Regions from separate parts of the Agrobacterium sp. fls2-241-TYG-188a genome, predicted to be linked through region 1. Evidence: predicted binding sites of a transcription regulator. Region 1 holds the regulator's gene; the other holds the start of a gene.

Region 1 (5,377 bases):
CCAGCCCGTCAGCGAACGCCGCAGGGCCTGAGCGAAATCTCAAAAGATAGCAAAAGCGGGTCCATTCGGCCCGCTTTTTTGTTCGTGGAGAAAGACGGTACGGTGGCGGAGGCTGACCGTCTCAAATGGGCTGCTTCCCACCGAAAGGTGCTGTGCTGCTCAAGGCTCGCGAGAAATCACCATGCCCTCATGGCAAACAGGAGCCGTCATCGAGAGGCGGCGCGTTGGGGTACTACAGGATGGTTTCTTGTCCGGCCAGGCCAGCGCCATGAACGTAGCGTTGCCGCCATAACAGACGCGCATCAGCCGGTTTGCGGCTTACCTGCGGTATGACAAAAGAGCGCAATGGGAACGAACGAAAGTGCTGCTCGTATCGACCGGGCAGCCGCCGGAGGAAAGGGAGGCTGGCCCCGAAGTAACGCCACCGGCGCATTTGCCGGCAGGCTGAAGCGGGACCGGGTGGCCCGCTTTATGTTTGACGAGAACGTCTGTAGCCGGATTAGCCCTGGCGGGCCTTGCGGTTGGCATAACGGCGATCGCGTTCTGCCTTGCGCGCCGCTTCGTCTTCGATGACACGCGCGATGCGGTTCTTGTCGGCCAGCTTGCGGGCATCTTCTTCGGCGCTGGCGGCGGCATCGAGTTCTGCCTGCTTTTGAGCGGCTTCTGCTTCGATGCGGATTTTCTCGTCGCGCTTTTGCTGCTCGCGTTCAGCCTGGCGGGCCCTACGGGCTTCGGCAACGGCAATCTGCTCGGCCTGCTTGGCTTCGAGCATCGGCGCTGCGGCTTCCTTGGCTGCCTTGTAGGCCTGCAAAAGTGCGGCCTTGGCGTCAGCAGCAGCGCCGCGACGGTCGGCAACTTCGTTGGTTCTGGCGTTTCTTGTGTTTCTCAAATCTCTATTCCAGTTGAAGGGTCATTCCGATCTCGCGATCAGGACTTTTTACCGCGTTTTGTGGGCGCTGGCGGTGGGTTCAGGCTATCCTGCAATTCCTTGGCAAGACGCGCTTCGCGCAAGCGTTGGGTCTTTTCATCACGCGCCTGCGCAATCGAGTTCAGTTCGTCCACGGCGTGACCGCGAGCGAAGAACTGCGTCTGCGTGGCGCCGAATGCCTTCTCAGCCTGCTGGCGAGATTTGCTGTGTGTTTCGGACATGGATTTTCCTTCCTGTCGCTTCGGCTGAGATCGGGATCGATTTCAAAAAAATGCCGATGCGGAGTGGATTGGGTGGCCGGAGGCGGATTTCGCAAATGAAAAACGCTCTGGCGCATGTGCCGAGCTGCGGCACAAAAAAAGGCCAGGCAACGTGCCTGACCTCGGTTGGTCTCATACTTTCGACAGTGCCAGTACATCCGTGGTCAAAGGAAAGCAGATTCCGTATTTAAGCAGCCTGGAGATTGCAAGCCGACATTTTGCCCGACTTGTTGTCGCGCTCAAGGTCGTAGCTCAGCTTCTGGCCTTCAACGATTTCGCGCATACCTGCACGCTCTACAGCGGAGATGTGTACGAATGCGTCCGTGCCGCCGTTGTCTGGCTGAATGAAGCCGAAGCCCTTGGTGGAGTTAAACCATTTTACTGTGCCTGTGGTCATAATGAACCCTTTCAAAGCATAAGTGATAGATCACAGAACTGACGCCCTGTGTGCGAGTATAGCGATTTTTTTGAAGGAAAGGGTTAGTTCAAAACGCGGTGCTAATCGCGCGGCAACCAAAGCTCAGCAAGCAAAATATCGATGACCAATTGATAGAGGGTTATTCCCTGATAGTCAAACCTTAAATTACAGATAATTGAAATTCGCTTTTATCTTGCAACGTAAAGGCACGGTCAGAAGAATAATTACCCGTATCGCTATTTCAATTTCCGCAATGTCCCTGCCTGTTGTTTTTACTCAGAAAAATCGCTTGGAAAAGGAAATCCCGCCCTACCCTTTTTCGCACCCGAGGGCGAAGTTTGGAGCCGCCGCCAGAACCTGAGAATTTATCCTAGCGATGAACGCAAACGACGGTTCCCTCGGCGGCAGCTGTTCGATCCTGGCATAAAACAGGAAACGCGCGCCGTGTTCCAGCCAGAACATCCTGCGCGCGTTGTGCTTCAAAAGGGTGTCGAAAGGCCCGTCAGGCTTCCATGGAATAGCCCGCGCCGCGCACGGTGCGAATGACATCCTGCATATTGGAGAAGTTGAGCGCCTTTCTCAGACGGCCGACATGAACGTCCACGGTGCGTTCATCCACATAGATATCGTGACCCCATACGCCATCCAGAAGCTGCGAGCGCGAGAAGACGCGACCGGGGGAGACCATGAGGAACTCCAGCAGGCGAAACTCGGTTGGCCCCAGACGCACTTCGCGGGTCTTGCGGTGCACGCGGTGGGTTTCGCGGTCGAGTTCGATATCGCCGCATTTCAGGACGGAGGACAGAACTTCCGGGCGGGCACGGCGCAGCATGGCCTTGACGCGTGCCATCAGCTCTGGGGTCGAAAACGGCTTGACCACATAGTCGTCAGCGCCGGTCGCCAATCCCCGCACGCGCTCGCTCTCCTCGCCACGCGCCGTCAGCATGATGATCGGCAGGCGTTCGGTTTCCGGGCGCATTCTTAAGCGACGGCAAAGCTCGATGCCGGAAACGCCCGGCAACATCCAGTCCAGGATCAGAAGATCCGGGGTGCGTTCCTGCAAGCGGATTTCCGCCTCGTCGCCACGGGGAATGGTGTCGACGTCATAACCTTCGGATTCCAGATTGTAGCGGAGAAGAACGCTGAGCGCTTCTTCATCTTCGACAACTGCGATTTTCGGCACCATGGATTTGAACTCCGCCAGTCTGACCAGAGCGCAAGGCGTTCTTCGGGGCGCATTGCGGCCGCTCTGGCATGTTGATCGACACATCGGGCCGACCGAAGGTCATGTTCGACCTTCGGCGCCGATGCTGCAACTCACTCGGTTACTGCGCCAAGCGTGTTGGAACTATCGTCCTTCGGACGCTCGCCTTCCGGCTGGCTGCCGGTGGTCATGTAGTAGATGGTTTCGGCAATGTTGGTTGCGTGGTCGCCAACGCGCTCGATGTTCTTGGCGCAGAACAGGAGATGCGTGCAGGTCGTGATGTTGCGCGGATCTTCCATCATGTAGGTCAAGAGCTCGCGGAACAGCGAGGTGTACATGGCATCGATCTCTTCATCGCGCTCGCGGATGGCCTGGGCCTTTTCCGCCGAACGGGTGGAGTAGACGTCAAGCACTTCCTTGAGCTGCACCAGCGCCAGTTCCGACAGGTGCTCCAGACCGCGGGCCAGCTTGCGCGGAACGCCGGTACCGGCAACCGCGATGACGCGCTTGGCGGTGTTCTTGCCAAGGTCGCCCACGCGCTCCAGATCGGCAGCGATACGCAGCGAGCCGATGATTTCACGAAGGTCGGCAGCCATGGGCTGACGCTTGGCGATGGTGACGATGGCCTTGTCGCCAATCTCACGCTCGGCATGATCGAGGATCGTGTCGTCGGATATGACCTTCTGGGCAAGTGCTGCGTCGGAATTGACGAGCGCGCGCACCGCATCGGCGCACATCTGTTCCGCCAGACCGCCCATTTCGGCGATGCGGCGGGTGAGGAACTTCAGCTCCTCGTCATAGGCGGACATGATATGGGAATGTGTCGGCATGTACGAAATCTCCAGTTTCGATGCGCTGGCCCGCAAGCCCGGACGGGCTCAAGCGGTGCCACGCGAATGGTTTCAACCTGCGGCAGATCAGCCGAAGCGGCCCATGATGTAGTCCTGCGTGCGCTGGTCATCCGGGTTGGTGAACATCTTGTCGGTGTCGTTTTCTTCGACCAGATGGCCCAGATGGAACATGGCGGTGCGCTGCGAGACGCGGGCTGCCTGCTGCATGGAGTGGGTGACGATGACGATGGTGTAGTTTGCGCGCAGCTCGTGGATGAGTTCTTCCACCTTTGCCGTCGCAATCGGGTCCAGCGCCGAGCATGGCTCGTCCATCAGGATGACTTCAGGAGACACAGCAATCGCGCGCGCAATGCACAGACGCTGCTGCTGGCCGCCGGACAGGCCGGTGCCTGATTCATGCAGGCGATCCTTGGCTTCGTTCCACAGACCGGCCTTCTGCAGGCTGGACTCGACGATCTGGTCCATATCCGCCTTGTTGCGGGCAAGACCATGGATGCGCGGGCCATAGGCGATGTTTTCATAGATCGTCTTGGGGAATGGGTTCGGCTTCTGGAACACCATGCCGACGCGGGCGCGCAGTTCCACCACGTCGATGGACTGATCGTAGATATCGTCTTCATCGAGCGTGATCTTGCCCGTGACACGGCAGCCGTCGATCGTATCGTTCATACGGTTGAGCGTGCGCAAAAAGGTGGATTTTCCGCACCCGGACGGGCCGATCAACGCGGTGACCGTGTTCTCGCGGACATTCAGGTTCACGTCGTAAAGAGCACGCTTCTCGCTGTAATAAACGGAAACGTCCTTACCAATCATCTTGTATGTTACATCATTCATTTTCTTGTCCAGCGCCTTCTCAACTGCTGCTTCCGACAACATATTCATAATTAAAGCTCCCGGTGTTTGTTTTATCGCATTTCCGGACGAAAAACCGGTCGGCACGTTGTGATGGCCTACCAGCGACGCTCGAAGCGGCGACGCAACAGGATTGCACCCACATTCATGACGATGAGGAACATAAGCAGGATGATGATGGCGCCTGACGTTCTCTCGACAAAGGCACGTTCCGCTTCGTTCGCCCACATGTAGATCTGCACCGGCAGGGCCGTGGACGGATCCATCGGCGTTGTCGGATAATTCGCGACGAAGGCGACCATGCCGATGAGCAGCAGCGGTGCGGTTTCGCCAAGGGCATGTGCCAGGCCGATGATGGTGCCGGTAAGAATGCCGGGCATGGCCAGCGGCAGCACATGGTGGAAAATGGTCTGCATCTTGGATGCGCCAAGGCCCAGAGCCGCAGCGCGGATGGATGGCGGCACCGCCTTCAGCGCCGCGCGGGTGGCGATGATGATGGTCGGCAGGGTCATCAGCGTCAGCACGAAGCCACCGACCAGCGAAGCCGAGCGCGGGAAGCCCATGAAGTTGATGAAGACCGACAGGCCAAGCAGACCGTAAACGATGGACGGTACGGCAGCCAGATTGTTGATGTTGACTTCGATGAGGTCCGTCAGGCGGTTCTTCGGTGCAAACTCTTCCAGATAGATGGAGGCGGCAACACCGATGGGCAGCGAAAGGACCAGAACGATCATCATCATATAGAAGGAGCCAATGAGGGCCACGCCGACACCTGCGGCTTCCGGACGGCTGGATGCGCCGTTGAAAAAGATGCCGGTGTTGAACTCCTTGGCCAGCTGGCCGGCGTCGGTCAGTTGCTTGACC
Region 2 (5,377 bases), on a different contig from region 1:
CAACATCCGTATCCGTAACCACATGCTTGGGCCAAACGGCAAGGAAGGCGGCTACACCATCCACTATCCGTCCAAGGAAGAGATGTCGATTTACGATGCGGCCATGCAGTACAAGGCTGAGGGCGTTCCGCTCGTCATCTTTGCCGGTGTGGAATATGGTAACGGCTCTTCGCGTGACTGGGCTGCCAAGGGTACCAATCTTTTGGGCGTGAAGGCCGTGATTGCGCAGTCGTTCGAGCGTATTCACCGCTCCAACCTCGTCGGAATGGGCGTTGTGCCGTTCGTCTTCGAGGAAGGCACGACATGGGCAAGCCTCAACCTCAAGGGCGATGAAACCGTCGAGATCGACGGTCTCGAAGGCGATATCAAGCCACGCGAGAAAAAGATTGCCAAGATCACCTATGGTGACGGCAGCGTGAAGGAAGTTCCGCTTCTTTGCCGCATCGATACGCTGGATGAAGTGATCTACATGAACAATGGTGGCATTCTGCAGACCGTTCTTCGCGATCTGGCCGCCTAAGGCGCACGCCTGATGAAGTTTGAACGCCGGGAGCAATCCCGGCGTTTTTGCGTGAAAGGTAGTGCGATGGTCGTGCTGACTATTGCCTCACCCCATCGTGACTTTCCATTGAAGAGGCTTAGGCGTTATTTTCGCCATCGGCTTCCCGACATGAATTGATTGCATCAATAGTCTGGAAAAATGTCCAGGCAAGGGTTCTCGCAATGTCTCTCAAATACGGGTCTCTGAATTTCGGTCTTTCGGTCTTCGCCTTGAGTATGCTTGCTTCCGTCTCGGTCCAGGCGCAGGAGCAGGTGAAGGGCGTTGTCGAATTGTTCACGTCGCAGGGATGCGCGTCCTGCCCGCCTGCTGATGAGGCCTTGCGCAAGCTCATCCAGAAGGGTGATGTGGTTGGACTGTCTTACCATGTCGATTACTGGAATTATCTTGGCTGGGCAGATTCGCTGGCTTCTAAGGAAAATACTGAGCGTCAGTATGGTTATGCCAGAGCGCTCGGTCGCAACAATGTCTATACCCCTCAAGCGGTCGTCAATGGCCGTGACCACGTGAAAGGGGCGGATGTGCAGGCCATTTATGGCCGCCTGGACGCTTTCACTCGCGCTGGCGAAGGCTTGAGTGTGCCAGTCAAAGCCTCGCGTGTGGCAGATGAGATCGCCATCGATATCGGAGAGGGGAAGGGCAAAGCTGACGTGGTGGTCGCTTACTTCAACCGAGAGCAAGTGGTCGACGTGCAGAAGGGTGAGAACCAGGGAAAGAAGATATCATACTGGCATAGCGTTTATGACGTGCAGACGGTTGGGATGTGGGACGGAAAGTCCATGTCCGTTAAACTTCCCGCCAGCATTCTCAGCAAGGCCAAAAACGGCGGCTGTGCGGTGTTGCTGCAGACGTCCGATGCGCAGGGCAATCCGGCAGCGATCGTCGGGGCGAGTGTCCTGCTGCAGTAAGGGGAAGCATCTCAGGGGGCTGAGGGAGATCCGATCCGGGCATTGGGGGCTGGGGGTAAAGGGTCAATGCACCGGACCGGGTCATCTTGGTGCCTAGGCATCAATTGACAATAGCTATATTCCACTCAATTCAGGCCATGGTTTGACCGAAATAGGGCATTTGCTAATGCACTTCCTGCCCAAATCCTTACCGCGTAAAGCCGGCCAGCCTGGCCAGAACGAAGCTTGCAATTTCGCCGACAGAGCGGCAGACTGTCTTGAAATTGTCATTTGCCGTCGAGCGGGGTTACCTGATGACCGATCAGCCGGATGCGCAGCGCGCAGCTTCTTTTCACAGAGATAGTTCACCCGTTGTCGATCTTCGCGAGTACAAGCAGAGCAAGGACCCCTTGCCGATTACCTTCCACCGGCGTGAACTGGACGCCATCCTGCGCATCTACGGACGCATGGTGGGAGAAGGTGAGTGGCGGGACTATGCTATCGACCATCTGAAAGACAAGGCGGTGTTCTCGGTCTTCAAGCGGTCAGGGGAAATGCCTCTGTTTCGCATCGAGAAGAACCCGAAGCTTGCCGCAAAACAGGGCGCTTTCAGCGTCGTCAATGTCGATGGCCGCATCCTCAAACGCGGACATGAACTGTCACAGGTCCTCAAAGTGTTTGATAAGGTACTGCGACTGATCGAGTGACTGCTCATCTTCGTTGAGCCGAAAGCATAAAAAAAAAGGCGGCCCGAAAGCCGCCTTTCTTGATTCAAGTCTGATCGGTTACTCGTCGCGGTTACCAAGAAACTGCAGAAGGAACGTGAACAGGTTGATGAAGTCGAGGTAGAGCGTCAGTGCGCCCATAATAGCCTTGCGACCAGCAACGGCCACATCGTCACCATCGAAATACATTTCCTTGATCTTCTGCGTGTCATATGCGGTCAGGCCAGCAAAGATCAGCACGCCGATGGCGGAGATCGCAAAGCCCATTGCGGATGACTGCAGGAAGATGTTGACGATGGACGCGATGATCAGGCCGAACAGACCCATGATCAGGAACGAGCCGAGGCCGGAGAGGTCTTTCTTGGTCGTATAGCCGTAAAGCGACAGGGCGCCAAAGGAAGCAGCTGTCACGAAGAACGTCTGTACGATGCTCTCGCCGGTAAAGACGATAAAGATCGACGAAAGGGAGACGCCCATCAGCGCAGCGTAGGCCCAGAAGGTAGCCTGTGCAGCAGGTACGCTCATCTTCTCAATACGGAAGCTCAGGAAGAACACCAGCGCGAGCGGTGCGAACATGATGACCCAGCGCAGCGGCGATGTGTAAAGCAGCTGTGCGAAGGCAGGATTTGAAACCGCCAGAGTGTAGGTGCCGAACGAAGCCACGCCGGTAATGACCAGCGCAAGAGCCATCAGGTTGTAAACCTTCAGCATGTATGTGCGAAGACCTTCATCGATCATCGCACCAGACTGGGCACGGCCTTGGGCCATGCGATTCTGGTAGTTGTTGAAATCAGCCATTGTTTCCTCTTTTGAGCTCCGAAGTTCCTACGGTGTCGGGATATGACCGTACTCGGGATCATAACCCAGGCGCCGCTGCGGAGCTACAGCAAGCCTACCGGAGAATATGAGGATATCCCATTTCAGTTACAAGAGCTTTCAATGTCGAAAAAACACCGTATGCGCGAAAACCGATAACGTTTTGGAGATTGAACTTCCCGATTAATCGCAAAGGTTAAGTTGCGCGCAATTTTCTAGCGCCACGCTATGCATGTGGCCACCCGAAATATTCATTCTCCGCTCAGGCAATTTATCTCACAAGACATGAGAGCTACTCGCCGGTTTGACGCAGCACGGGCGCTGCCTTCTGGCCGAGGATTCGCCATGTCCCGATAAGGCCAATGCCAACCGTCATCACCAAGGCGATAAGGATGGTTGCGATCGCAACATCCGGCAGGAAGCTGGATGGCAGCTTCATGATCCGGGCGACGACAAACCATGCGGAGACCCCACCTGCGAGGAGTGCGAATACCGCAGTGGCCAGACCAAGCATCATATATTCATACGAGAAAGCGCGGATTAGCATGGCACGGGTGCCACCGAGCGTTTTGAGAATGACAGCGTCGTGGGTCCGTGCCCGGTTTCCAGCCGCCAAGGCACCTGCGAGAACCAGGACAGACGCAATCAGGGCAACAGCCGCTGCGGCCCTGATCGCCGTCGCCAACTGTTCAACCAGACTGTTGACCAGATCGAGCGCGTCCTTGACCCTGACCGTGGTGATGGTGGGGTAGCTCGCGGTGACCTTTCTCAATATTTCGCCTTCCTGGGCGGCAGTCGCGCTCGGGTCTGCAAGGGTTGCCAGCCAGGAGTGAGGTGCGCCGCGGAACGTGTTGGGCGAAAAGACCATGACGAAGTTGAGCGAAAGCGACTCCCACTGCACGTCGCGCAGGTTGGCAATTTTTGCGGTAATGTTACGTCCCAATACGTTGACGGTCACGCTGTCGCCGATCTTCAGACCCAGTTCGCCCGCCTCTTCCGCCGCAAAGGAAACGAGAGGCTCGCCGCTATAATCGCCGCTCCACCACGTGCCCTCTGTGAGCTTGGCATTGTCGGGCATGGTTTGGGCATAGGTGATGCCACGGTCTCCGCGCAGGACCCATCGGCCCGCAGCAGGCACTTCCATCTTGGTCACGTCCTGGCCGTTGAGAGCAAGGATGCGACCCCGCAGCATGGGCACCTCCGTCAACGTACCCTCCGGCGCTTCTTTTTGGACAAGCGCCTTGAACCCATCCCGGTCGGCACCTTGAATGTCGACGAAGAAGAAATTCGGTGCCCGCTCTGGCAGACTGCCCGTGAGTTCCCGTCTAAGATTGCCGTCGATCAGCGTGAGCGTGACCAGCAGGGTCAGACCGAGCCCCAGTGATAACACTACGGAGGGTGTCAAAGCGCCGGGGCGATGAATGTTGCCGATCGCCAGCCGCAATGCTGCGGAATGGACGCGAGGGCTTCTCTTGGCAACGGCCCTGATGCCCCAGGCCACAAGCCTGAGAACGATAAAAGCGAAAGCGACCGCTCCCAAAAAGACCGACGCGATATATCTCTGTTCAGCCGAATAGATCGCCATGCTGGCCAACAGGGCAAGAAGCAAGCCAGTGGCGGCCAGATAGGGCCATGACGGCAATCGGTTGGCTTCAAATCCCTGTTCGCGGAACAATGCGGTGGCAGGGACTTCGCGAGCCTGACCCAATGGCAAGATCGCGAAGGCCAGTGTTGTCAACAGCCCGAACAGGGCGGCCATGAACAGCGCGCCGGGGTAGATCGCCAATTCGTCCGGAACAGGCAGGACACCTTCGAGAAAGCGCATGGCCACGAGCGGAGTAACCGCCCCCAACGCCAGTCCGATTGCGATACCGATGATGGCAATGAAGGCGATCTGGAAGAGATAGGTTAGTGTCACGACGCTGGCCGGTGCGCCGAGGCATTTGAGCGCTGCTATGGTGGTACGCTTGGAGTCGAGGAAGGCGCGCACCGCGTTGGCAACCCCAACGCCGCCAACGATCAATGCTGTCAGCCCGACCAGTGTCAGGAATTGAGAGAAACGGTTGACGTTTTCCGTGAGCGACGGTGCTGCCCGGTCGCTCGTTCGGATCGACCAGCCGGCACTCGGAAACTCACGATTGGCCTCTTCGGTGATCCCGCTTCGCCTGGCTGTGTCGTTCAAGCGGATCTTGTAGGCGTGCTCCACCAGGCTGCCATTCTGGATGAGCCCGGAGGTTGCGAGCGCCTCGCGGCTGATGAGAAGTCGCGGCGCAAATCCAAAACCATCCGACAGCGCGTCGGGCTCAGTAACCAGCGTCGCTGAGATTTTTAGCCGGACGTTGCCCAGCAGGACCTCATCGCCCCGTTTGATGCCCAGCCGCTCCAGAAGA

What was found. The regulator PhoB, encoded in region 1, activates phosphate uptake and scavenging genes when phosphate is short. The targets are predictions, from matches to a motif close to TGTCATNNANCTGTCAT.
Region 2: QRN85_RS19340 (DUF2794 domain-containing protein) is a predicted target of PhoB. The motif match lies at 1,721-1,737, and genes of this name have one in related genera.

Annotation. Positions count from the first base shown of each region.
Region 1 is NZ_JARVRD010000002.1:65,450-70,826, reverse strand. Features, by position in the region: gene QRN85_RS07180 (GcrA family cell cycle regulator) at 1-31, shown strand, start outside; gene QRN85_RS07175 (DUF6481 family protein) at 500-889, opposite strand; gene QRN85_RS07170 (hypothetical protein) at 928-1,149, opposite strand; gene QRN85_RS07165 (cold-shock protein) at 1,376-1,585, opposite strand; gene phoB (phosphate regulon transcriptional regulator PhoB) at 2,109-2,792, opposite strand; gene phoU (phosphate signaling complex protein PhoU) at 2,924-3,640, opposite strand; gene pstB (phosphate ABC transporter ATP-binding protein PstB) at 3,728-4,543, opposite strand; gene pstA (phosphate ABC transporter permease PstA) at 4,612-5,377, opposite strand, start outside.
Region 2 is NZ_JARVRD010000007.1:93,538-98,914, forward strand. Features, by position in the region: gene acnA (aconitate hydratase AcnA) at 1-520, shown strand, start outside; gene QRN85_RS19335 (DUF1223 domain-containing protein) at 724-1,467, shown strand; gene QRN85_RS19340 (DUF2794 domain-containing protein) at 1,761-2,153, shown strand; gene QRN85_RS19345 (Bax inhibitor-1/YccA family protein) at 2,232-2,969, opposite strand; gene QRN85_RS19350 (ABC transporter permease) at 3,280-5,377, opposite strand, start outside.